Regions from separate parts of the Neorhizobium sp. T25_27 genome, predicted to be linked through region 3. Evidence: riboswitches for the same ligand, from Rfam matches in the RefSeq annotation. Region 3 holds a riboswitch; each other region holds the start of a gene.

Region 1 (8,209 bases), on a different contig from region 3:
GGCGAAGGTATAGAGCTGTTCGAGATAACCGAGCGGATGGCCGGTCTGGTCCCCCACCCATTCGCGAAGCCCGGCCTGCAGGCTCCTGTGCCCAAGCTCGAAGGGCCCGGATGGCAGCGCATCGCCGGAGCGAACCGTCATCACGCGCGGCTCGTCGCCGGTGACGGCGGACAGAACCGCGATCAGTTCCGCATGGGCAAGTCCGATGGTCAAGCAAACTCCGAGGGTACGTAACGTGCGATGCCTATCTGGCATGGAAATCACGTTACGCGAACCCCGGCGTTCAAATCAAACAATATCAGCAGCTTGGCCTACTTGATTTCGACTGCGAGGTCCCCGATCGGCGGCACGGTCTTGATCAGTCCCATTTCCTGCATGAAGGTGGCGAAGCGCTGGTAGCGGCCTTGGTCGAGTGCGGCCGGACGCTTGGCAAAGCGCGGCAGCGTGTCGAAGAACGCGGTGCGGTTCAGTTCGTCGTCGAGGTTGGGATAGGCCTTGACGAAAAGCTGCCAGGCTTCCTGCGGATGGTTGGTGATGAAGATCGAGGCCTGTTCGACGGCGTGCAGGAAACGCGGCAGCCGGTTGTCGGCGGCAGAATCGCGGCGGGTGACGAAGATCAGCTCGTCATAGGTCGGAACACCGTGCTCCTCGGGGAAAAACGCGCGCCCCGCATGGCCTTCCAGCTTCATCTGGGTCAGCTCGAAATTGCGGAAACCGCCGAGCGTCGCATCCACCTTGCCGCCGATCAGCGACGGTGAGAGCGAAAAATTGACGTTGATCAGTTCCACGTCAGCGTTCGAAAGCCCTTCGGAGGCTAGCATGCGCTTCAGCATCGCATCCTCGAAACCGGTGACGGAAAAGCCGACCTTCTTGCCCTTCAGATCCTTGAGGCTCTTGATCGGACCGTCCGCCAGCACAGTGACGGTGTTCAAGGGCGTCTCGACCAGCGTGCCGAAACGCACGAGCGGCAGGCCTGCCTCATGGTCGAGATAGAGATTGGGCTGGTAGTGGATGCCGATATCCGCCTGGCCGGCCGAAACCAGCCGCGGCACTGCGGAGGCGTCTGACGGCGGGATGAGCTCGACATCGAGCTTGGCATCGGCAAACAGCCCGCGCTGCTGGGCGATGACCATCGGCGCATGGTCCGGATTGACGAACCATTCGAGCAGCACGCTGAGCTTGTCGGCGGCCTGCGCAGAAATCGGGGTGGCAAGGCTGGCCAGCGCGATGAAGGACGCGGTGAGGATACGGATCATGATCGGACGGAACTCCCTGATGCGGATGAAGATGAAGGGTCAGCTTCGCTGGCCCACGGGGCGAGTCCGGCGGTCAGCCGGTCGATGAGAAGCCTTAGAATGAGGGTAAGGATTGCCAGTATGGTCATCGCCGCGAACACGGTGTCGGTCTGCATGCGGGCATTGGCCTGGACCATCACGAAGCCGAGCCCGCCGGACGCCCCGACCCACTCCCCGACCACGGCCCCGAGTGGCGCCAGCGGTGCCGCGACCCTGAGGCCCGAGACGAGGCTCGGGATCGCCAGCGGCACACGCATCGACACCAGCGTCTGCCAGTGACCTGCCCCCTCCAGCGAAACGGCGTCGAGGATTTCCTGATCGGTGCGGCGAAGACCGTCGGCAAAGGCCGACGCGACCGGAAAGAAGATGATGATCGTCGTCATCGCCACTTTCGAGGCGAGGCCGAAACCGAGCCACAAAACCAGGATCGGCGCCAGGACGAAGACGGGAAAGGACTGTAGAATCAGTACCATCGGCCAGACGAGACGGCCAAGCCGCGGCAACGCGGCGACCCCGAATGCCGTGGCGATGCCGAGGCCTGCGCCGATCGCGAGGCCCAGCGCGATTTCCGTCAGCGTGACGAGGCCGTTCTGCAGCAGGAAACCCGGCTGCCGCCCGAAGGCGGAAGCGACGGCAATCGGAGACGGCAGGATGTAGCGGGGCGGAGCAAACAGCCAGACGCCCGCTTGCCAGAGGGCGACAAGCAGGACGAGGCCGATGACCGCATGGGACGCACGCATGATGCTACGCGCCGAACCTGCACGCCAGGACCGGATATCCTTGCGGAACCACGGGAAGAATGGATATCATCGGTCGATCTCCAGATCAGTCAATTACGGAGATCCAGGTGAAGCGGAGAAGAGAAAGTATCGTCGAATGACGCCTATTTCCGTTCCTACGCCGGCATGACCCGGATCAGGTTCAAGGGTCCGGCTCACCGCCATCTCAGCATCGTCAAGATGCCCCCCTCGGAAGAACACGATAACTGTCGGTTTTCGCTATGTCTGTCAAGCGGACCGGACGGTCCGCCCGCTATCGTTTCCAACTCACCGTGCGTAGAGTCGGTCTAGGCGAACCACCCTGCCCAGCAGGGCCAGCGCGATGACGGTGAAGAGGATCAGGACGGCCGAGATGGCATGCGCGGTCGGCTCCAGGCTGAAGGTCGATTCCGCGTAGATGCGGACCGGCAGCGTCGTCAGCCGGGCGGTGGTGAGGAAGCTCGTCACCGTCACCTCGCCGAAGCTCAGCAGGAAGCCGACGATGCCGGCCGCAAACAGCCCCGGCGCCAGGCCCGGCATGATGATCAGAAAAAACCGCCGCACCGGGCTTGCCCCGAGGCTCGCCGCCGCCTCCTCCTGCGCCCGGTCGAGCCCCATCACCGAGGTGGTCAGAAGCGTGATCGCAAACGGCAGGATGACGATCACATGGATCGCCACGAGGCCGAGGAAGGGCGGAATGATCAGGTAGATCTGCAAGAGCCGCAGCATTCCGACCCCGATCGCCACGTGGGGCAGCGACATCGGCAGCAGCCAGAAAGCCAGGAGCGCGGAGCGACCCTTGAACGGATAACGGGCGAGCGCGAAGGCCGCCGGCAGCGAAAGCGAAAGCGCCACCAGCATCGAGGTGACGGCAAGCTGCACCGACACCCAGAAGGCATCCGCATACGTTCCGGCGAAAAACACCGCCTCGTACCATTTCAGCGTGAAGCCGCGGAAGCCGGAGGCGGTCGCCTGCGGCACGTCGTTGAAACTCTGGATGCAGACCAGCACCAGCGGCAGCAGCAGGAGCAGCAGCGAGATGGCGAGCAGCAGTTTCGAGACGATCGGCCCGAGGATGTTGATGATCGGCACCAGCCAGCGCGGTATGCTCCAGGGATTGCTGGGCTTGCCCTTCAGCCACGGCATCAGGCGGTTGAGCGAATAGGCGCAGAGCGCCGCAAACGCGAGACCGGTGACGGTCATGATGATCGCAAGCGCCGCGGCAAGCGGCGCATTGAGGTTCTTGATCGCTTCCTGCAGCACCAGCATGCCGGTGGTCCAGACCTTCTTTCCGCCGAGCAGGGAGGCGGAAACGTAAGCCGTGGTCGCCATCAGGAAAACGATCACAGTGCCGGAGCGCAGGCCGGGCAGCGAAAGCGGCAGGTCGACGGTGAGGAACCGGACCGCCGGAGAGGCGCCGAGGCTCTGGGCCGCTTCATGCACCCGCGGCGAAGTGCCCTGCAGGTTGTCGTAGAGCGCCAGCACCATGAACGGCAAAAAGACCTGCGCCAGCGCCACCGCGACAGCACCATGGGTGAACAGCATGTATCTGGCCGGCGGAATGCCGATCAGCCCGGTGACCGAATTGATCAGCCCTTCGGGTGCCAGCAGGAGGATGATGCCGAGCGAGCGCACCACGACATTGGTCAGCAGCGGAATGAGGATGACCGCAAACGCGGCTGCGCGGTATTTTACCGGCATGCGCGCCAGCCAGTGAGCGAGCGGATAACCGAGAAGCGCGGTGATGACGGTCACGCCGAGGCCGAGCAGGATGGTTTCGGAGACGACGCCGAAATAGAAGCCGTCCGAGACGATATCCCGGAACTGCGCGATCGACGGCGTTATGAACAGCGGGCCGAAAGGATCGGGATACTCGTGCAGGGAGAGCACGAGTACCACGAACATCGGCGCCGCGAAGGACAGAAGCAGCCAAAGGGTGACCGGCGCTGCAAGCGCCGGCCCGATCCAACGGTTCATCCCGCGATCTCCCGATCGTATTTCGCCTGCCATTTGGCGCGGCTGGCATTGATCACGTCCCAATCGAAATCGACGAGCTTTGCGACATCGGCATCGCCGAGCACGAGCTTCGACTTGATGTCGTCCGGGACCGTAATGTTGCTGACGGTCGGTGAATAGTAGATCTGGCGCGCATAGGCGAGCATGCAGGGTTCGGAGAGGTGCAGGTTGATCCATTCCTCGGCGAGCTTCTGGTTCTTCGTGCCTTCGGTGATGCAGGCAACGTTCATCGAAAGCGCCTGCCCCTCGACCGGCTTGGCGATCGCTATATTGGGATTGCGCGTTTCGACATAAGACTGGGTGAAGCTGCCGAACTCGACCGAAAGATCGGCGAGTTTCTGGTCGAACATTTCGAAGAGCTGGGCCTGGCTGCCCTGGATCGCTGCGAACGGCTTCAGTTCCTTGACCTTTTCGAAGCCGATGTCGGCGTTCTTCTCGTCTCCGCCCCAGACGCGGGCGGCCATCATCAGCGCGGAAATGCCTTCGGCACCCAGACCATCCGGCCAGGCGATGCGGCCCTTCCATTCCGGGTTCCACATGTCCTTCCAGGAGGTGATCGGCTTCGACGCCTTGGTCTTGTCGTAGACGATCGTGCAGGGGTTGAAGGCGACGCCGTAACCGCCCTTTCGCGCACTCGGATAGAGCGCCTCGAAGTTCTTGACGGCCGGCGTCGGCGCCTGGGTCACGCCGTCCTTCACGGCCTGGCGGCTTTCGAAGATGTTCAGGTAGAGGACGTCGAAGCTCGGGCGACCGCGCTCGGCATAGGCGCGGGCACGGCGGTCGCCGGTGCCGCCAAGAACGTAGCTGACCTTGCAGCCGTATTTCTCGACGAGCGGCTTCTCGACATGTTCCCTGACGATCTTTTCCTGCGCGCCGCCCCAGATGCCGACGACCAGTTCGTCGCCCTTCTTGGGCTCCTGGGCGGAGGCGGAACGGATGATGTGGAACGGTGCGGCGAGACCGGCACCGGCGATGAGCTTGTTGAATGTACGACGCGAGACGTTCATGTCTTGGTTCCCCTTTTTCGGTCAGATGAATGTGGCGCCACCCGGCTGGGTCTGGATGCTGCACGGTGTCCCGAGGGGCGGAGGCGGCATATCCGAAGGCACGATCAGGCGGATCATGCCGCATGCGGATTGGATATCGGCTTCGTAGGTGTCGCCGAGGAAGGCTGCATTGACGAGCGTGCCGGCGACATTGAGCGGCCCCGGCCCGTCCGAGAGCCTGAGCCGCGACGCACGCAGAACGAGGCGGGTAGCGCCGGAAGGTGCGCCCTCGCAGGTGAGCCCCAGCGCCGTGAACAGGCCGTTCTCGGTCCTCCCCTCGATCACCGTGCGGGCGCCGAGGAAGGAGGCGGTGAACGGCGAATGCGGCCGGTCGCAGAGCCCGACCGGCGTGCCGATTTCGGCGAGCAACCCCTTGTTCATCACCGCGACGCGATCCGACATGGCGAGCGCTTCCTGCTGGTCGTGGGTGACGAACACCGTGGTGATGCCGAGCCGCTGCTGCAGCGTGCGGATTTCGGTGCGCATGTCGGCGCGCAGATGGGCATCGAGATTGGAAAGCGGCTCGTCAAGGAGCAACACGTCCGGCTCGATCACCAGCGCGCGGGCAAGCGCTACGCGCTGCTGCTGGCCGCCGGAAAGCTGGCCAGGATACCGGTCGTAATAGGCGCCGAGCCCGACCGTATCGAGGGCGGCAGCGGCCCGGGCGCGGCATTCCGCCTTGCCGACATGGCGCATGCGCAGGCCGAATCCGACATTGTCGAGCGCCGTCAGGTGCGGGAACAGCGCGTAGGACTGGAAGACGACGCCGATGTTGCGGGTATGGACGGGCCGCTTGCTGATGTCCTCGCCGTTGAGGATGACGCGCCCTTCCGACGGCTGCACGAAACCGGCGATCATCCGGAGCGTCGTTGTCTTGCCGCAGCCGGAGGGCCCGAGCAGCGACAGGAGCTCGCCCTTGGCGACCTCGATCGTGAGGCCGCTGACAGCGACGGAATCGCCGTAGGTGGCCGTGATGTTGTCGAGCGTCAGGTAGTGCTTATGCGACATGGTCGAGAGCCTCGGGCATGATCAGGCGGGAACGCGTCGTCCCGCCATGGCAGATGGAAATGGCGATCGGTCGCCGCGCCATTTCGGGCACGGACGCGAAAGGCCCGTCGCCGGGATGAACTTCGAAGACCGGCGCGCCGGCGCCCTGCAGCGAAAGCCGTAACGCGAAACCTTCCAGGACGGTGATGCAGATCGGGCGAAGGCTGATGCGTGCCAAAACACGCCGGCCGCTGTTGAGGCGAGCATAAGCGGTACTGAGCACCCTCGCCTCCCCAGATGGAGCAACGAGCGACAATGTCGCGCAGAGATCGAAACCTTCGGACTGCGTCTCGACCTCGATCTCGGCACAGGCTTCGCCGATATAGGACCTCGCCGCATCGAAGGGCGCGCTTGTGTAGACGGCAACGTCGGCGCGGTTGTCGTGGCCGCTGCGGTCGGCAAAACCGGCCGGCGTCCCGAGATGACCGCCGACAAGCGCTGTCGGGCGCGTGGGATCGTGGACGAATGTATCGCGGGCCTCAGCACCGCTCCCCCTCGACAGCCTGCCATCGCTGACCATGGCCGCGCCAAGGCCTGAGGATGAGAGGAAAAATTCGGCTTCGGAGCTGACGGGACGATCTGCGAAATCGCCCCAACGGCGCCGCCCCATGTCGAAGAGCCTAACCGGCTGCGGTCGTTCGCCAAGCCCCTTGAGATAGAAATCGAAGAAGGCCAGTTGGGCGCGATCGACCGAGAATTCCGCCTCCTGCCCCATGTCGGTGGCACCGCATGACCGGTTCCACGGCGCATGCGCCCAAGGGCCGATCACCAGATGTGAACTCTCCGGATGTTTCCGCCGAAAGGCTGCATCGGCGGCCCAGGTTCCCTGAAGCAGGAAATCGGCCCAGCCCCCTGTATGAAGAACCGGTATGTCCAGCGGATCGTCAGCCAGCAGCACGCCGGGCGAGACCGCGTCCCAATAGTCACTCTCGTCCGCCATCCATTTGGCGAGATGCGATATGTCGGACCGGGAGGCGAGCAGGTCACGAAGGGTCGCATCGTCTGCCGCTCCGGCGAGGGCAGAAAAGGTTGCGGCATCCTCCCGCCGCGCCGCGGTCAGCCGCGCCATCTGCGCCGCCCAACCGGCATTGAGCCCGAGCCGGAAGGCATTGCCCTCATAGGCCCAGTCATCGCGTGGCATCCAGGAGCCCATGGCAGGCGCAATGGCATCCGGCCGAACGCTCCCCTTGCCGGCAATGGCAAAATATTGTGTCACCGCCTGGTAACTGAAGCCGTAGAGGCCGAGCTTGCCGTTGCTTCCAGGCAATGCGGCCGCCCATTCCAGCGTACGTGCGCCATCGCCCGTTTCGGCGACGAAGGCCTCGAAGATACCACTGGATTCGCCGCAGCCCCGCACATCCTGGATGACGACGATGTAGCCATGCGAGGCGTACCAGGAGGGATGCGCGAGCACCAATGTCGAGGCGATGGCACGTCCATAAGGCTGGCGCATCAGCAGCACCGGGAACCTGCCCTCCCCTTGAGGACAATAGATATCCGACACCAGCACGACGCCGTCATCGAGCAGAAGCTCGCCCCTTTCGGGGCCTGCAACGCCGTATGGTGCGCGTGGGGTCGTCAAGCAATCACCCCTTGTACATGGTTTTGGAGGTGATCCGGTCGAGCGGGAAATCCAGCACTTCCTTGATCAGCTTCAGGAGGTTGGCGGCGCTGCGCTCGACATAGAGACGGCCGCGTTCGGCATCGCCGGCAGCCGCATTGCCGCAGGCGCCGGAGGGCTGCACGTCCTGGGTCTGCCAGCCATAACCGATCCGGCCTTCCGGCATCAGCAACCCGCCAGCCGCTTCGAGCTCGACGGAGACCGGCACGAAATCCTCGGCATATTGCATGTCGATCAGCTCGCGATGCAGATGCAGCATCACGCTGGTCTCCGCTTCGCCGCCGTGGATGCCGTGCTTCATCTCGTGGGCGCTGAACAGGTCGGAGAAATCGGCGCCGGCACTCGCCCAGGCGCTGACGGCGAACATGTCGAGCTTGATGCGCAGCTCGCGGCAGACGATGTCCATCACCTGCGGCTGGCCGCCAT
Region 2 (8,209 bases), on a different contig from region 3:
GATGCAGATGATGTCTGCCGGCGGTTTCGGCGGAGCTATTTCCTCGGCAATCGCCCGCGCGCTCGGTGGCGGCCGGCGTGACGATGCCGATCTGCTTGCCTGGCATGCCGTCGTCGTCAATGTCGCGATCGGGCTGTTGTTTTCGGCGATCATGCTCGCCTATGGCCGGCCGATCTATCGGGCGCTCGGCGGCGAAGGCGCGGAACTCGAGGCTGCGCTCGTCTATTCCAACGTGGTGTTCGGCGGCATGATCTTCGTCTGGCTGATGAACGGCCTGGCGAGCGTGGTGCGCGGCACGGGCAATATGCTGTTCCCGGCGCTGGTTACCTGTGTCGGTGCCGCACTCCTCGTGCCCGTATCGCCGCTTCTCATTTTCGGCTTCGGTCCGTTCCAGGGGCTCGGCATCGCTGGCGGCGGTCTGGCTCTGGTGCTCTACAGTTTCGGCAGCACCGCGGTGCTTGCCTGGTACATCCTCTCCGGCCGCAATCTCGTGCGCTTCGGCGTCGGACCGCTTCGCTGGGCGATGTTCCGGGATATCGTCCGCCTCGGCGCTGCCGCGGCGATCAATTCCGTTCTCACCAATGTGACCATCGGCATTGCCACGGCTCTGGTGGCGACAAAGGCGGGCGTCTCGGCGGTGGCCGGTTTCGGTACCGGCGCGAGGCTCGAATATCTGCTGATCCCCGTGATCTTCGGCATCGGTGCGCCGATGGTGGCGCTTGTTGGCACCAACATGGGCGCCGGCCAGAAAGATCGCGCAATGCGCATCGCCTTCACCGGCGCCGCCATTGCCTTCGTCATCACCGAAGTGATTGGCCTGATCGCGGCGATCTTCCCCGTCGCGTGGATTTCGCTGTTCAGCGAGGAGCATGGAGCGATCGATGCGGGAGTCGCCTATCTGCAGATCGTCGGGCCAGTTTATGGTTTCTTCGGCGGCGGGTTGGCGCTCTATTTCGCCTCTCAAGGCGCGGGCCAGCTACTCTGGCCGCTTGCCTGTGGTTTTCTGAGACTCGCCATTGCAGGTCTCGGGGGCTGGCTGGCGCTGGAATTTACCGGATCGCTCAACGGTCTGTTCTTTGCGCTGGCAGCTGGTCTGGTCGCCTATGGTGGGATCCTGTTCCTCGCCATCCGCTCCGGCGTCTGGTTCCGCGGAAAGGCTGCCTGATCAGCCGGCAAGAAATTCGGCAAGTGCCGGAATATCGCGCCGGGCGAGGAATTCCTCGGCCGGCGCCTGCAACAGGATATGGCCGTGGTCGATGAAGATCGCATGGTCAGCCAGCCGGCCGACCTCATCCGGATCATGGGTCACGACCAGTACCGTATTGCCCGTCTCGCGATGCAGGTCGATGAGCAGGCTGGCCATCGAAAGCCTGAGCCCGGGGTCGAGGGCCGCGAACGGCTCGTCCATCAGCAGAACCGGTTTTTTGCGCACCAGAGCCCGGGCGAACGCGGCCCGCTGCCTTTCGCCACCAGAAAGCGTCCCCGGCATCCGTTTCTCAAAGCCGCTCAAGCCCACGCGCTCCAGCGCCTGCGATATGGCGGCCCGATCACTGCCTGACAATTTCAGCGAGGGGCTGATGCCGAGGCCGATATTGGTGGCGAGGTCCAGATGGGCGAAGAGATTGTTGTCCTGAAAGACCAGCGATACGGGACGCTCGGAGGGATGTTTTTCCGTCACATCGCCGCCCGCGATCAGGATACGGCCGCGGTCCGGCGTCTCGAAGCCGGCAACGAGGTTGAGGAAGGTCGATTTGCCGGAGCCGGATGGGCCGGTAATCGCCGTCACGGCACCGGCCGGCAAAGCACAGTCGAAGCGGAATTCCCTGATGCCGAGCTTCAGTTCAACCTTGTTGAGCGCGATGCCGTCAGCCATGGTTTGTTTCCCTTCGGCCGGCAGTGCCGATCATCGTCAAAGCCAGGCAGATGATGCCGAGGATGAGCGCCAGTCCGTCCGCATCGTTGGTCCGATAGCTGGATAGCCGGCTATAGACAAGCCAGGGAAGGGTGGTGAGATCGCTGGAGCCGAACAGTGCCACCGCGCCGAGATCGCCCAGCGACAGCGCCATGGCGAAGGACAGCGCCGTCAGCAGCGGCCTTGCCAGAACCGGCAGATCGATCCTCCATGCCCGTGAAAAGCCGGAAAGGCCGAGGCTTGCCGACAGCCTGCCTGTCCGCTTGCGGTGCGTTTCCACGGCCGGGGCCAAAACGCGCATCACAAAGGGAAGCGCCATCAGCATGTTGATGATCGCCACCAGCGCCGGGGCGAAGTGCGCCACATCGCCGAACGGGCGCAGCATCAGGAACCAGCCGGTCCCCAGCACGACCGGCGGCACGAGCAGCACCAGCGAGGACATCCCACCCAAGGACACGGAAAACGCCTTGGCCGTTCCGCCAGGCGTCTTCATGTCTGAGATTGCTCCGCGCCCGGCAATGATAGCCAGGGAGGTCAGAACGGCCAGCAGGCCGGCGGAAAGCGCGATCATGAGACTGGTCCAGGTGGCGCGCAGGAAGGCGGGGCTGTTGACGAGGCTCCAGAGATTGGCCTGGACGCCAGCGCCGACGATCGAGGCGAGCGGCAGGATCAGGAATATCGTGGCAAGCAGGATCGCCAGCACATCCCAAAGCCGCGCGGGCAACGTCCGGCCATCGAACCGGCGGGTCGCCCGGCCGGCCGTGATGCCAGCGTCGTCAGGGGCCGGAAAAAGCGAAATCACAATCAGGATCAACGCCGTCATGCCGATCTGCAGCAGCGACAGCGCTATGGCGCGCGGAGGGTCGAAATCGAAACGCAGCGACTGGTAGATCGCCACTTCGAGCGTGGTCGCGGCCGGCCCGCCGCCGAGCACCAGGACGAGCGTGAAACTCGTGGCGCACAGCATGAAGATCAGGCCGGCAATGCCGGGGATGACGCGGCGGGCCGCAGGCCACTCGATGAAGCGGAAAACGGAGAAGGGTTTCATCCCGAGGCTGGAGGAGAGCAGCCAATATTCCGCCGGCAGGCGCTCCAGCGCGGCAAGCAGCAGTCTCGCGGCGAGCGGCAGGTTGAAGAACACATGTGCCAGCAATATGCCGGAAAACCCATAAATGCTAACCGGTTGCTCGAGGCCAAGATTCAATAGTAGGCTATTCATCACCCCCTGCCGCCCCCAGATGCCGATCAGGCCGAGCGCGCCGATCAGCACCGGCAGGCCCATCGGCAATGCCATCAGCCGAATGACCCATACACGGCCCGGAAAGCGCGGGCGGCGTGCGAGCGCAAGTGCGACGGGAAGGGCAAAGGCGACCGACAGCAGCGTCGAAAGAACCGCCTGCAGCAGGGTGAAGCGCAGGATCCGCCAGGTATAGGCGGTGAACAGTCGGCTTTGGGTGTTGCCGGCGTCCCAGGAGAGAAGGGCGGCGACTGCGATGCCGACGAAGAAGGCGATTCCGACAAGGCTCAGCAGCCCCCAGCCAATCCCGCGTCTCCGCTCCGCCCGCGTCAGCATGGGATCAGTTCATGCTCATGGCGGTCAGCCACTCGTCGATCCAGGCCTGCCGGTTCTTGGCCACCTGGTCCGACCCCATCAGGAACGTCTTGGCCGGCTGCACCAGCTTGTTGAATGCGTCGGGGAGCGGCTGGGAGGTCTTGGCGGCCGGCATCATCCAGTTGGTGGTCGGGATGACGTCCTGGAAGGCCGGCGAGACCATGAATTTCAGGAACTGTTTCGCCAGGTCCTTTTCCTTCGCCCCCTTCAGCATGCCGGCGACCTCGATCTGGATGTAGTGGCCTTCGGAGAACGCGGCGGCCTGATAGCGGTCCGTCTTCTCCTCGACCATGTGATAGGCGGGCGAGGTCGTGTAGGAAAATACCATCGGCACTTCGCCCTTGGTGAACAGGCCATAGGCCTCCGACCAGCCGGGCGTGACGGTCAGCACGCGTTTCCTGAGCTTCGCCCAGGCCTCCGGTGCCTGGTCGCCATAAACCGATTTCACCCAGAGCAGCAGGCCGAGGCCGGGTGTCGAGGTGCGCGGGTCCTCAATGGCGATCTTCTGCGCGGGATCGCCGTCCACCAGTTCGTTGAGGCTTCTGGGTGGGTTCTTCATTGCCTGCGTGTCATAGACGACGGCGAAATGGCCGTAGTCGTAGGGGATGAACGTGTCGTCGCTGTAATTGCCGGGGACCTTGGCCGCGGCGGCGTCGAGCCCGTGCGGCTCGAACAGGCCGGTCGCCTTCGCCTCGGAGATCAGGTTGGTATCGAGGCCGAGCGCGATATCGGCGTCGGTGCCTTTGCCCTCCAATTTCAGGCGGGTCAGAAGCGCCACGCCGTCTGCGACGCCGACGAAATTGAGCTTGCAGGCGCAGGCCTTTTCGAACGCCTCTTTCACCTTGGGACCCGGCCCCCAATCGGAGATGAAGCTCTCGTAGGTGTAGACGGTCAACGTCTTTTCCTGCGCTTCGGCCGGCGCGGAAAGGGAAAAGGCGGCAGCGGCCGCGAATATCGAAAGAATGGTGCTGCGCATCAGCGTCTCCTCGTTGTGGTGACAAAGGGGAATAGGCGCTGATGAAGAGCCGTCTAATCCCTCCGCCGGTGTTAACCGGATCAGGTTCCGCGGGTTAGCCAAAGGCCTCTCAGCCGCACGAAAACGCGCGGCACCCCGTTAGAGCAGGATCAGATTTAGCGGCGAGGCGAATGGCTGGCAAGAGGCGGTCTGCGGCCGGCTCAAGGCGCATTCGGCAGGAGCAACATGACTCAGTGGTTCATTGCTCAGTGGTTCTGCGGAAACACTTTCAGTTCACGCGGAACGATCGCCATGCCGCCCAGCCGGTTGGCAACGGCGTAGTCGATAGTCTTCTCGACCACATCGGGCATGACCGGTTTGGTGAGAACGCCGAGCGAGCCTTGGACGCCGGCTTCCACATCGTCCGGATTACCCGTCATGAAGACGACGGTGATGCCATATTGCTCGGCAAGCTCGCGCCCGATCTCTGGACCAGTCCGGCCGTCCGAAAGATTGACATCGACCAGGGCAATATCGGCATAGGCGGCGAGCGCCAGGGCGTGTTTGCGGGCATTGGCAAAACCGGCGACTTTCAGGCCCATGGCTTCGATCGTCTCGGCTACATCGAGCGCGATCAGAAACTCGTCTTCGACAATCATAACTCTTTGATTCATCGCCTCAGTGGCCAGCCGACGACGCGTAACATTTGTCAGCATTGGATGTCCCCATTCGGTTGATCGGTTCCGGGCAGGCCGATCCGTCCCCGGGACATTTCGACCACTACTCACACCCCAGAACGCCCCGGGACATCATATGTTCCGCTCCGCGACAAATATTTTTTTAGCTAACTATCTGTTAAGCTTAACAAATTGCAAATCAGCCTTCAATTTCCTCACGCAGCATTTCGAGCTCCAGCCATTCTTCTTCCATTTTGCTGATGCTTTGGCGCAGCTTTTCCATCTCCGCAGCCAGCTTGTTGAAGGCGGCGGGATCCTTGGTGAAGAGGTTGGGATCGGCCATTTTCTTCTCGCGGGCGGCGATCTCGGCCTCGGCTTTTGCCATTTCCTTCGGCAGGTTCTCGAGCGCGAATTTCTGCTTGAAGGAAAGCTTGCCTTTGCCCTTCGGGATGCCGGAAACCGATGCTGCAGTATCGGTTTTTGCCCTGTCAGCTTTTTCCGTGCGGCGCCTTTCCTCCAGCGCGCCCTTCCGCTGCGCCAGCATATCCGTGTAGCCGCCGGCATATTCGATCCAGCGGCCGTCCGGTGCGTCCGGATTGGCGGGGGCGATGGTCGAGGTCACGGTGCGGTCGAGGAAGTCACGGTCGTGGCTGACGAGGATGACGGTGCCGGTATAGCCGGCGACGATTTCCTGCAGCAGGTCCAGCGTCTCGATGTCGAGGTCGTTGGTCGGTTCGTCCAATATCAGGAGGTTGGACGGCCGGGCCATGATGCGGGCGAGCATCAGCCGGGCGCGCTCGCCGCCGGAAAGGTTCCTGATCGGTGTCCTGATCTGCTCCGGCTGGAACAGGAAGTCCTTCATGTAGCCTGCGACATGCCGCTGTTCGCCGTTGACCAGCAGCGTCTCGCCGCGTCCATCCGTCAGATGGTGGGACAGCGTGTCCTCGGGGTCCAGGTCCTCGCGCTTCTGGTCGAGCGTGGCGATTTCCAGGTTGGTGCCGAGCTTGACGGTGCCGGTGTCGGGCGTCAGCTGGCCGGTCAGCATCTTCAGAAGCGTCGTCTTGCCGGCACCGTTCGGGCCGACGAGACCGATGCAGTCGCCGCGATGCACGCGGATCGAGAACGGCGCGACGATCGGCCGGTCGTAGCTCTTGGTGATGTTCTCGGCCTCGATGACAAGCTTGCCGGATTCACGGCCTTCGCTGACGCTCGCCTGCACCGTGCCCTGCGGTCCTTTATGGCCGCGGTAATTGCCGCGCATCGTCTGCAGCTCACCGAGGCGGCGCATGTTGCGCTTGCGGCGCGCGGTCACGCCATAACGCAGCCAGTGTTCCTCGCGCTCGATCGCCTTGCCGAGCTTGTGCTGTTCCAGCTCTTCCGCCTCCAGCACTTCGTCGCGCCACGCTTCGAACTCGCCGAAACCGCGGTTCAGGCGTCGCGACGTGCCGCGATCGAGCCAGACCGTGGCATTCGAGACCTTTTCGAGGAAACGACGGTCATGCGAGATCACCACCAGCGCGCTTCTCGTCTTGCGCAGCTCGTCTTCCAGCCATTCGATGGTCGGCAGGTCGAGATGGTTGGTCGGCTCGTCCAGCATCAGGATGTCGGGTTCGGGCGCCATGACGCGGGCAAGTGCTGCGCGTCGGGCCTCGCCGCCGGAGAGCGTGTTCGGGTGTTCCTGGCCGGTGAGGCCCAGATGTTCGAGCAGATAGGTGACGCGATAAGGATCGTCGCCCGGGCCGAGGCCCGCTTCGGCATAGGCCTGCACCGTCGAATAATCGGCGAAATCCGGCGCCTGTTCGAGATAGCGGATGGTCGAGGAGGGATGGCGGAACACCTCGCCCGACTGGGGCTCGACCATCCCGGCGGCGATCTTCATCAGCGTCGACTTGCCGGAACCGTTGCGGCCGACCAGGCAGATGCGGTCGCCCGGCTCTACCTGCATGCCGGCGCCGGCGAGAAGCGGCGCGCCGCCGAAGCTCAGGAAAATATCGTCAAGTTTCAGAATTGGGGGCGCCAACAGTCAGGCTCCTGTAAAGTCGTGGGGGCGGGCAAGGATCATGGCCTTGCCTTTCCTCAAATGGAATTCCACCCGGCCTTCTGCAACGTTCGAGACGGTGCGCGAGGAGCCGAAGGGGAGCGAGAAGTTGTCGAGCGGATAACGTGCGCCGATGATATCGAGCCCTTCCAGGTCGGAAAAACCGATGACTGAAAACAGCGAACCCTTCGGCAGGTCCAGGGTCTTTGTGCCCGGCAGCAGCGGCACGGCCTCCTCGTCGCCCGACGTCAGCAGGATGTCGAGGTCGCGTTCGGCCAGGCTCATGGCGTGAAAGAGATGCTGAAGCGCATGGTCGCTGCGCTCGCCGCCGAGCGCGCCGGCAAGGATCAGCCTTGTCGCGCCGCGTTCGATGGCTTCGGCCGTTGCGATCTCACCGTCCGTTTCGTTCTTGGCTGGCGGAAAGGCCTGCCGCTCGACGTGCGGGAACTGCGCGATCAGCGCGGCGTCGGAGGAATCGAAATCGCCGACCCAGAGTTCCGGCTTCACGCCGAGTGCTGCCGCATGGCGCATGCCGTTATCGGCCGCGATAAAGCGGCTGCCGGCGATCGTGTCCCGCAGGCGGTCGGTGACGCGCAAGTTGCCGCCGAGCAGAATGGTGAAGGTCGAATGGGTCATGCGCATTGCCCATAGCGCAAAGCCGGTGGAAAGGGAAAGCTGTTGCGCCGTCACGGGTGAGCTTTTAGTTTGCGGCGCGTTTACCGATCAGGATCACGAGATGCAGTTTCAGGGTACAGCGGACTATATTGCCGACAAGGATCTGATGGTGGCGGTCAATGCTGCGATCCGGCTCGAACGTCCGCTGCTGGTGAAAGGCGAGCCCGGCACCGGCAAGACCGAGCTTGCGCGGCAGATGGCCGCCGCCCTCGGGCTCGATCTGATCGAGTGGAACATCAAGTCCACCACCAAGGCACAGCAGGGGCTCTACGAATACGACGCCGTCTCGCGGCTGCGCGACAGCCAGCTCGGCGACGAACGTGTCCACGACGTGGCCAAT
Region 3 (7,075 bases):
CGTTGCGGCGTCAGCGGTTTCGAGCGCCACGTCGGTGCCGCCGCCCATCGCGATGCCGACATCGGCGCCGGCAAGTGCGGGCGCGTCGTTGATGCCGTCGCCGACCTTACCGACCACGAAACCCCGGCTTTTCAGCTCGCCGACGATGCGGCTCTTGTCTTCCGGCATCAGCTCGGCACGCACCTCGATGCCGAGCTCCTTGCCGATTGCGGCCGCGGTGCGGGCATTGTCGCCGGTCAGCATCACGATCCTGATGCCGGCATCGGTCAGCGCCTTCAGGCCCTCCCTGGCGTCGGGACGCGGTTCGTCGCGCATGGCGACGGCACCGGCAAGGACCCCGCCGACGATCAGCACCGAGACGGTCTTGCCTTCGTCGTTGAGGCCGGTGATCCGCCGGCCGTGCGCCATGGGCAGCGAAACGCGTTCGACTGCGGCCTTCGGCGAACCGAAGAATACCTCCTGGCCTTCGACAATCGCCGTGACGCCCTTGCCGCCGAGCGCCCGGGCATCCGTCGCAGCCGGGATCTCCACCTCGTCATCGGCAGCCTTGGCAAGGATGGCGACGGCGAGCGGATGGCTGGAGCCGGTTTCCAGCGCGGCGGCCAAGCGCAACACGTCTTCCGCATTGCGGCCGAAGGCGATGACATCGGTCACCTGGGGTCTGCCGGCCGTCAGCGTGCCGGTCTTGTCGAGCGCGACGGCGGTGATCTTGCCGAGCGTTTCCAGCACCGCGCCGCCCTTCATCAAGAGGCCGCGGCGGGCACCCGACGACAGCGAGGCGGCGATTGCAGCCGGCGTCGAGATGACCAGCGCACAGGGGCAGCCGATCAAGAGGATCGCCAGGCCCTTGTAGACCCACTCGCTCCAGGACGCGCCGGCGACAAGCGGCGGCAGGATGGCGACCAGTGCCCCCACTGCGACGACACCCGGCGTGTAATACCGCGAGAACCGGTCGATGAAGCGTTCGGTCGGGGCCTTGCTCTCCTGCGCCTCCTCGACCAACCGCACCACGCGGGCAATCGTATTGTCCTCGGCAGCTGCCGTCACGCGAACCCGCAAGGCGGCATCGCCGTTGATCGTGCCGGCAAAGACCGTGTCGTCCATGCCCTTGGCAACCGGCGTGCTCTCGCCAGTCACCGGCGCTTCGTCGATCGCGCTTTCGCCGGCGATGATGACACCGTCCGCCGAAATGCGGTCGCCGGGACGCACGAGGATGGTCGCGCCGACCGTAAGGCTCTCGGCCGGCACTTCGCGGGTCTGGCCGTTTTCTTCGAGCAGCGCGTTCTTCGGCACGAGCGCCGTCAGGCTCTGGATGCTCTGGCGCGCCTTGCCGGCCGCAACCCCCTCCAGCAGTTCCCCGACGAGGAAAAGGAAAACCACGGCGGCCGCCTCTTCCGACGCGTCGATGATGACAGCGCCGACGGCGGCGATCGTCATCAGCATCTCGATCGAAAACGGCGTGCCGGCAAGTGCTGCCATGATCGCGCGCCGGGCGATCGGCACGAGGCCGACCAACATCGCGGCAGTGAAGATATAGGTGCCATAGGCGGGACCGAGGTGGCCGAGCCCGTAAGCCGCCGTCAACACGAACCCGACCAGGATGGTCAGGCGGCCCTTCTCCGATTTCCACCACGGCCCGTCCATCGGCCCGTGATCGTGGCCATGCAGGTCTTCGATTTCTGTTGTGGCACGGTCGTGGTGGGAATGATCGTGCCCGCCGTCATGGGCGTGATGGTGGTCGTGCGTCTTGCCGATCTCCCCCTCAAGGGGGGAGATTAGTGGGAGCGTGCCGCGCCGCCGCGCATCCTCACCGGACTTCTGCCCCAGCGCCCTCAGCGTATACCCCAGCCCGACAACTTTCTTCTCGATGGCGCCAAGATCGCCTGTCCCGTCGTGCTTTACCGTCATCGTGCCGGACGCAACCGAAACGGACACGTCCGCGACGCCCGGCATGCGGCGAACCGCGGTGTCGATCTTCGTCGCGCAGCTGGCGCAATCCATGCCGCCAACCTTGTATCGTGCCTGTGTCGTGGCGCTCATCGTCTCTTTCCCGTTTGGACCGAGCCCCGTCTCTACAACCTCTAGCGACTAGAGCTGCAAGGCCTAAAATCAGAAAAAATCACTGGCGAAGCGCATTCTCTTTGCTGTAAGCCATGGTGAAGACAGGGGCGTCCGGCAGAGCCGGGCTGAGAAGCACCCTTAGAACCTGAACCAGATCATGCTGGCGGAGGGAGTCGTCCGGGCGTTCAACATTGCGCCCTGCGCCTGCCCCGCCGAACGAGGCAGACATGCAGACGACAACGCTCCTTGCGGAAACCCCCGGCCAGCTGTTGACGGCGATGCGCGCGAAAAATCCGCTCGTCCAGAACATCACCAATTTTGTAGCGATGAACATCGCAGCCAACGTGATGCTTGCTGCCGGCGCCTCGCCCGCCATGGTGCATACGAAGGAAGAGGCCGGCGAATTCGCCCGCATCGCTTCGGCCCTGACGATCAATATCGGCACCCTGTCGCCGGATTTCCTGGCCGGCATGAAGGCCGCGGCCGCCTCCGCCACGGAAGCTGGCAAGCCATGGGTGCTCGATCCCGTCGCCCATTACGCCACCGCCTATCGCCGCGTGGCGCTCGCTGAACTCATGGAACTGAGGCCGACGATCATCCGTGGCAATGCGTCGGAAATCATCGCGCTGGCCGGCAGCCAGTCGAGCGGCCATGGCGTCGACAGCGGCGACAGCGTCGCGGCGGCCGAAAGCTCCGCCATCGCCATCGCCCGGCAGCAGGCCTGCGTGGTGGCTGTTACCGGCGAGGTGGATTTCGTCACCGACGGCCGGCGTTCGGTCCACATCCTCGGCGGTTCTGCCCTGATGCCGCGGGTCACAGCGCTCGGCTGCTCGCTCACCTGCCTGGTCGGCGCCTTTGCCGCCACCGCGGACGATCCCTTCGAGGCGACGGTCGCCGCGCTCGCGATGTTCGCGGTCGCGGGCGAGGAAGCGGCGTTTACCGCCTCCGGTCCCGGCTTCTTCTCGCCGATCTTCCTCGACCGCCTCGCGGCGCTAACCAGCGAGACGCTCGATGCAAAGGCAAGGATCGCCGCAGCATGAAAAAGACCTTCGACCTTTCCGTCTACCTCGTCCTTGATCCCGATCTCTGCCGCGAGATCGGCATGATCGAGACGACAAGGCTGGCCGTCGCCGGCGGCGTCACCATCGTCCAGCTCCGCGACAAGCAGGCGGACACGGCAAAAATGATCGAAACCGGCCGGGCGCTGAAGGCGGTACTGGCCGGTACCGGGGTTCCCCTGATCATCAACGACGACGTGGAGGCGGCGATCGCGATCGGCGCCGAAGGCTTGCATGTCGGCCAGAGCGACATGGTGGCAGTGATGGCGCGGCAGCGCGCCGGCCATGGCATGATCCTTGGCCTCTCGGTGGAGACCGAGGACCTGGCGCGGCGGGTGGATCCTTCCATCGTCGACTATGTCGGCATCGGTCCCGTCTTTGCGACCGGCACCAAGCCCGACCACAAGCAGCCGATCGGTTTCGACGGGCTTGCGCGCATCGTCGCCATGGCGCCGGTTCCGGCGGTCGCGATCGGTGGCGTCAAGGCGGAACATGCCGGCCTCGCACTCGCCGCCGGCGCAAAGGGTATCGCGGTCGTCTCCGCTATCTGCGGCCAGCCCGATCCGCAGGCCGCAGCCCGCGGAATTGCCGCGGAAATCGAAAGGGCGCGCGCATGAGCATCAAGAATGTCCTGTCAATCGCCGGTTCGGACCCTTCCGGTGGCGCCGGCATCCAGGCGGATCTGAAAACCTTTGCGGCCCGCGGCACCTATGGCATGGCGGCGCTGACCGCGCTGACCGCTCAGAATACCCAAGGCGTCACCGGGGTGCATGCGGTGCCCGCCGCCTTCGTCGCAAATCAGATCCGTACCGTCTTTCTCGACGTGCGCGTCAACGCGGTGAAGATCGGCATGATCGCCAATGCCGAGATTGCCGAGGCGGTCGCCGACGTGCTGCGGCCCTATCGCGATACCGTGCCGATCGTGCTCGATCCGGTGATGATCGCCAAGGGCGGTTCACCACTGCTGGCGCTCGACGCGGTGGATGCCGTCACCTACAAGCTGATGCCGCTTGCCACCGTCGTCACCCCCAACCTGCCGGAAGCAGCAGCCCTGCTCGGCGAGACGATCGCCACGACCCGCGAAGAGATGGCAGCCCAGGCTGAGCGGCTGCTGAAGATCGGTCCCAAGGCCGTCCTGGTGAAGGGCGGTCATCTGGAAGGCGAGGACAGCCCGGACGTATTGGCGGACGCTACCGGCATCCACTGGTTCGAGGGCGAGCGCACCGCGACCAGAAACACCCACGGCACCGGCTGCACGCTGTCCAGCGCAATCGCAGCCGAGCTCGCAAAGGGCGCCTCGCCCGCGCAGGCGGTCGCCGTCGCCAAGACCTATCTCGCCGGCGCAATCGCCGCCGCCGATACCCTCACGGTCGGCAGCGGCCATGGCCCGGTATCGCATTTTTACGTGTGGTGGTGAGGGCGAGACGACTGGTTCTCAGCCTTTCTGCACTGCAATCTTCTCGAAGGCTATTGCGATCTCTCGGCTGCCGTAGGGCTTCTTCAGAAGCACCGCGCCTTCCACTGCCGCCTCGTCGGGAATGCGGTCGTTACCGGTCGCGAATACAATGCCGACATCGGGAGATAGCTTGCGCGCCTGTTGTGCGAACTCGCCGCCGGAAAGACCCGGCAGGCCGAGATCGGTGACCACAACGTCGAAGCTACGCGCCTCGATCATGGTAATCGCCTCCTCCGCGGTCGAGGCTTCGGACACCTGGTGCCCCAGTTCTGCCAGCAGATCGGCGGTGCTCATGCGGATCAGGAAATCGTCCTCGACCAGCAGCACGGAATAACGCGGCAGAACCGGCCGCTGACCGATCGGCGGGACGGGCGGCTTGGCCGCGAACGACGCCCTCACCCGGTTGCGATGCTGCTGGCCGTTCAGCACGTGGCGGATCTTTCGCGCCAAGGCCTCGCGCGTATAGGGTTTCGAGAGCAGTTCGACGCCGGGATCGAGCCTGCCACCGTGCACGATCGAGTTTTCCGTATAACCGGAGGTGAACAGCACGGCTATATCAGGCATCCGCTCGCGCGCATGCCTGGCAAGCTCGGTGCTCTTCAGCGGCCCCGGCATGACCACGTCAGTGAACAGAAGATCGACCGGCACGCCGCTTTCGATGATACTCAGCGCACCCGCGGCGTCCTTCGCCTTCAACACTGCATAACCGAGATCGCCGAGCAGTTCGACGACGGTGGCGCGCACCTGCTCGTCATCCTCCGCCACCAGAATGGTCTCGGTGCCGCCGGTCACCGGACCGAAATCGGCGTCGGTCACCAGATCCTCGCTGCGCTGGATGCGCGGGAAATAGATCTTGACGGTCGTGCCCTGCCCAAGCTCGCTGTAGATCTTGATATGGCCGCCGGATTGCTTGACGAAACCGTAGACCATCGAGAGGCCGAGGCCGGTGCCCTTGCCGATGGGCTTCGTCGAGAAGAACGGCTCGAACACCTGTTCCATCACCTCCGGCGTCATGCCGGTGCCCGTGTCGGTCACCGCCAGCATGACATATTGGCCGGCCGGCACGTCCGCATGCTGGCGCACATAATTGTCGTCAAGGAAAGCGTTGCCCGCCTCGATCGTCAACTTGCCGCCGCCTTCCATCGCGTCGCGGGCGTTGATCGCGAGGTTGAGGAGCGCATTCTCGATCTGGGTCGGGTCGACCAGCACATTCCAGAGGCCGCCGGAGCGGACCGTCTCGACCTCGATATCTTCGCCAAGCGTCCGGCGCAGCAGCTCTTCCATGCCGGTGAGGAACCGGCCGATATTGACGACCTTCGGCTCCAACGGCTGGCGGCGGCCGAAGGCGAGCAGCTGACTTGCGAGCTTGGAACCACGCTGCACCCCGGCAAGCGCATTCTCCACCCGGCGCCCGGCGCGCTCGTTGCCGGCAACGTCCTTGGCAAGAAGCTGAAGATTGCCGGAAATCACCTGCAGCAGGTTGTTGAAGTCATGCGCGACGCCGCCTGTCAGCTGGCCGAGCGCTTCCATCTTCTGGCTCTGGCGCAGCGCCTCTTCCATCTTCATGCGCTCCGAGATTTCGGAGGCGATCTTCTGTTCGAGGCCGGCGTTCAGCACCTGCAGCGCCTCTTCGGCGCGCTGGCGTTCTGCCAGGTCGCGTTCGGCGGCGCGGAAAAGCCGCGCATTGTCGATGGCGATCGCCACCTGGCCGGCAGCCCCCACCACCAGCCGCTCATGCTCCTCGCGGAACTGAGCCGGCTGGGCATGGCCGAAGAACAGGCCGCCGAGCACCTCGCCGGAGCGGGAGATCACCGGAACCGTAAGATAGCTGCGCACCGGCAGATGACCCTTCGGCATGCCGAAATACGGATCATTGCGGCCGTAGCGTGGGTCCGCCATGATATCGTCGGAGCGGATAACGCCCTCGCCGCTGAATGTCGGCGCGAAAACAGCCGTGTTGCGCGGCATCGGAAAATTCTCGAAAGCCGACCGGGGAACGCCGGACAGCGCATAGAGCATGTAGCTTTCGCCGCGGTCATTGACGACGTTGTAGAAGAAAGCACCGAACTGCGCACCGGTCAGTTCGACGCCGGCGTCGGTGGTCATCTGCACCACCTTTTCGAGGTCGAGTTCGGCGGAAAGTTCGGCGCCGAGCCGGTTCAGCACCTCGAGATGCCGGGTCTCCTTGAGAAGCGCGATCTCCGCCTTCTTCTGGTCGGTGACGTCGCTGCCCTGGATGAAGATGCCGGTCGGCTGGCCGGCGTCGTCGACGATCGGCTGATAGACGAAATCCACGAAACGTTCTTCCGGCGGCTGGCCGGGCCGGCGCGCCAGCATCACGCTCACACCCTGGCCGAGATGGGGACGGCCGCTTCTGCGGACCTCATCGAGCAGGTCGGAAAACCCCTGCTCCGCCACTTCGGGCAGGGCTTCGCGGATGGGCCGACCGAGCAGCTCGCGGCCGCCGACAAGGCGCATATAGGCGCCGTTCGCCATTTCG

What was found. A riboswitch is a leader RNA that binds a small molecule or an ion and turns the genes downstream of it on or off. The one in region 3 is predicted to bind thiamine pyrophosphate.
Region 1: another riboswitch for thiamine pyrophosphate. It lies ahead of C5J24_RS02395 (ABC transporter permease); the one in region 3 lies ahead of thiM (hydroxyethylthiazole kinase).
Region 2: another riboswitch for thiamine pyrophosphate. It lies ahead of thiB (thiamine ABC transporter substrate binding subunit); the one in region 3 lies ahead of thiM (hydroxyethylthiazole kinase).

The regions. Positions count from the first base shown of each region.
Region 1 covers NZ_PVBJ01000001.1:446,997-455,205, reverse strand. The annotation lists gene C5J24_RS02405 (hypothetical protein) at 1-255, opposite strand, end outside; gene C5J24_RS02400 (ABC transporter substrate-binding protein) at 312-1,256, opposite strand; gene C5J24_RS02395 (ABC transporter permease) at 1,253-2,035, opposite strand; TPP riboswitch at 2,171-2,274, opposite strand; gene C5J24_RS02390 (ABC transporter permease subunit) at 2,342-4,030, opposite strand; gene C5J24_RS02385 (PotD/PotF family extracellular solute-binding protein) at 4,027-5,076, opposite strand; gene C5J24_RS02380 (ABC transporter ATP-binding protein) at 5,098-6,123, opposite strand; gene C5J24_RS02375 (CocE/NonD family hydrolase) at 6,113-7,744, opposite strand; gene C5J24_RS02370 (creatininase family protein) at 7,749-8,209, opposite strand, start outside.
Region 2 covers NZ_PVBJ01000017.1:46,884-55,092, reverse strand. The annotation lists gene C5J24_RS29875 (MATE family efflux transporter) at 1-1,165, shown strand, start outside; gene C5J24_RS29870 (ATP-binding cassette domain-containing protein) at 1,166-1,873, opposite strand; gene thiP (thiamine/thiamine pyrophosphate ABC transporter permease ThiP) at 1,866-3,485, opposite strand; gene thiB (thiamine ABC transporter substrate binding subunit) at 3,490-4,500, opposite strand; TPP riboswitch at 4,541-4,648, opposite strand; gene C5J24_RS29855 (response regulator) at 4,746-5,195, opposite strand; gene C5J24_RS29850 (ABC-F family ATP-binding cassette domain-containing protein) at 5,356-7,176, opposite strand; gene C5J24_RS29845 (thiamine diphosphokinase) at 7,180-7,836, opposite strand; gene C5J24_RS29840 (MoxR family ATPase) at 7,931-8,209, shown strand, end outside.
Region 3 covers NZ_PVBJ01000008.1:154,335-161,409, forward strand. The annotation lists gene C5J24_RS21535 (heavy metal translocating P-type ATPase) at 1-2,040, opposite strand, end outside; TPP riboswitch at 2,155-2,250, shown strand; gene thiM (hydroxyethylthiazole kinase) at 2,289-3,101, shown strand; gene thiE (thiamine phosphate synthase) at 3,098-3,736, shown strand; gene thiD (bifunctional hydroxymethylpyrimidine kinase/phosphomethylpyrimidine kinase) at 3,733-4,536, shown strand; gene C5J24_RS21555 (response regulator) at 4,555-7,075, opposite strand, start outside.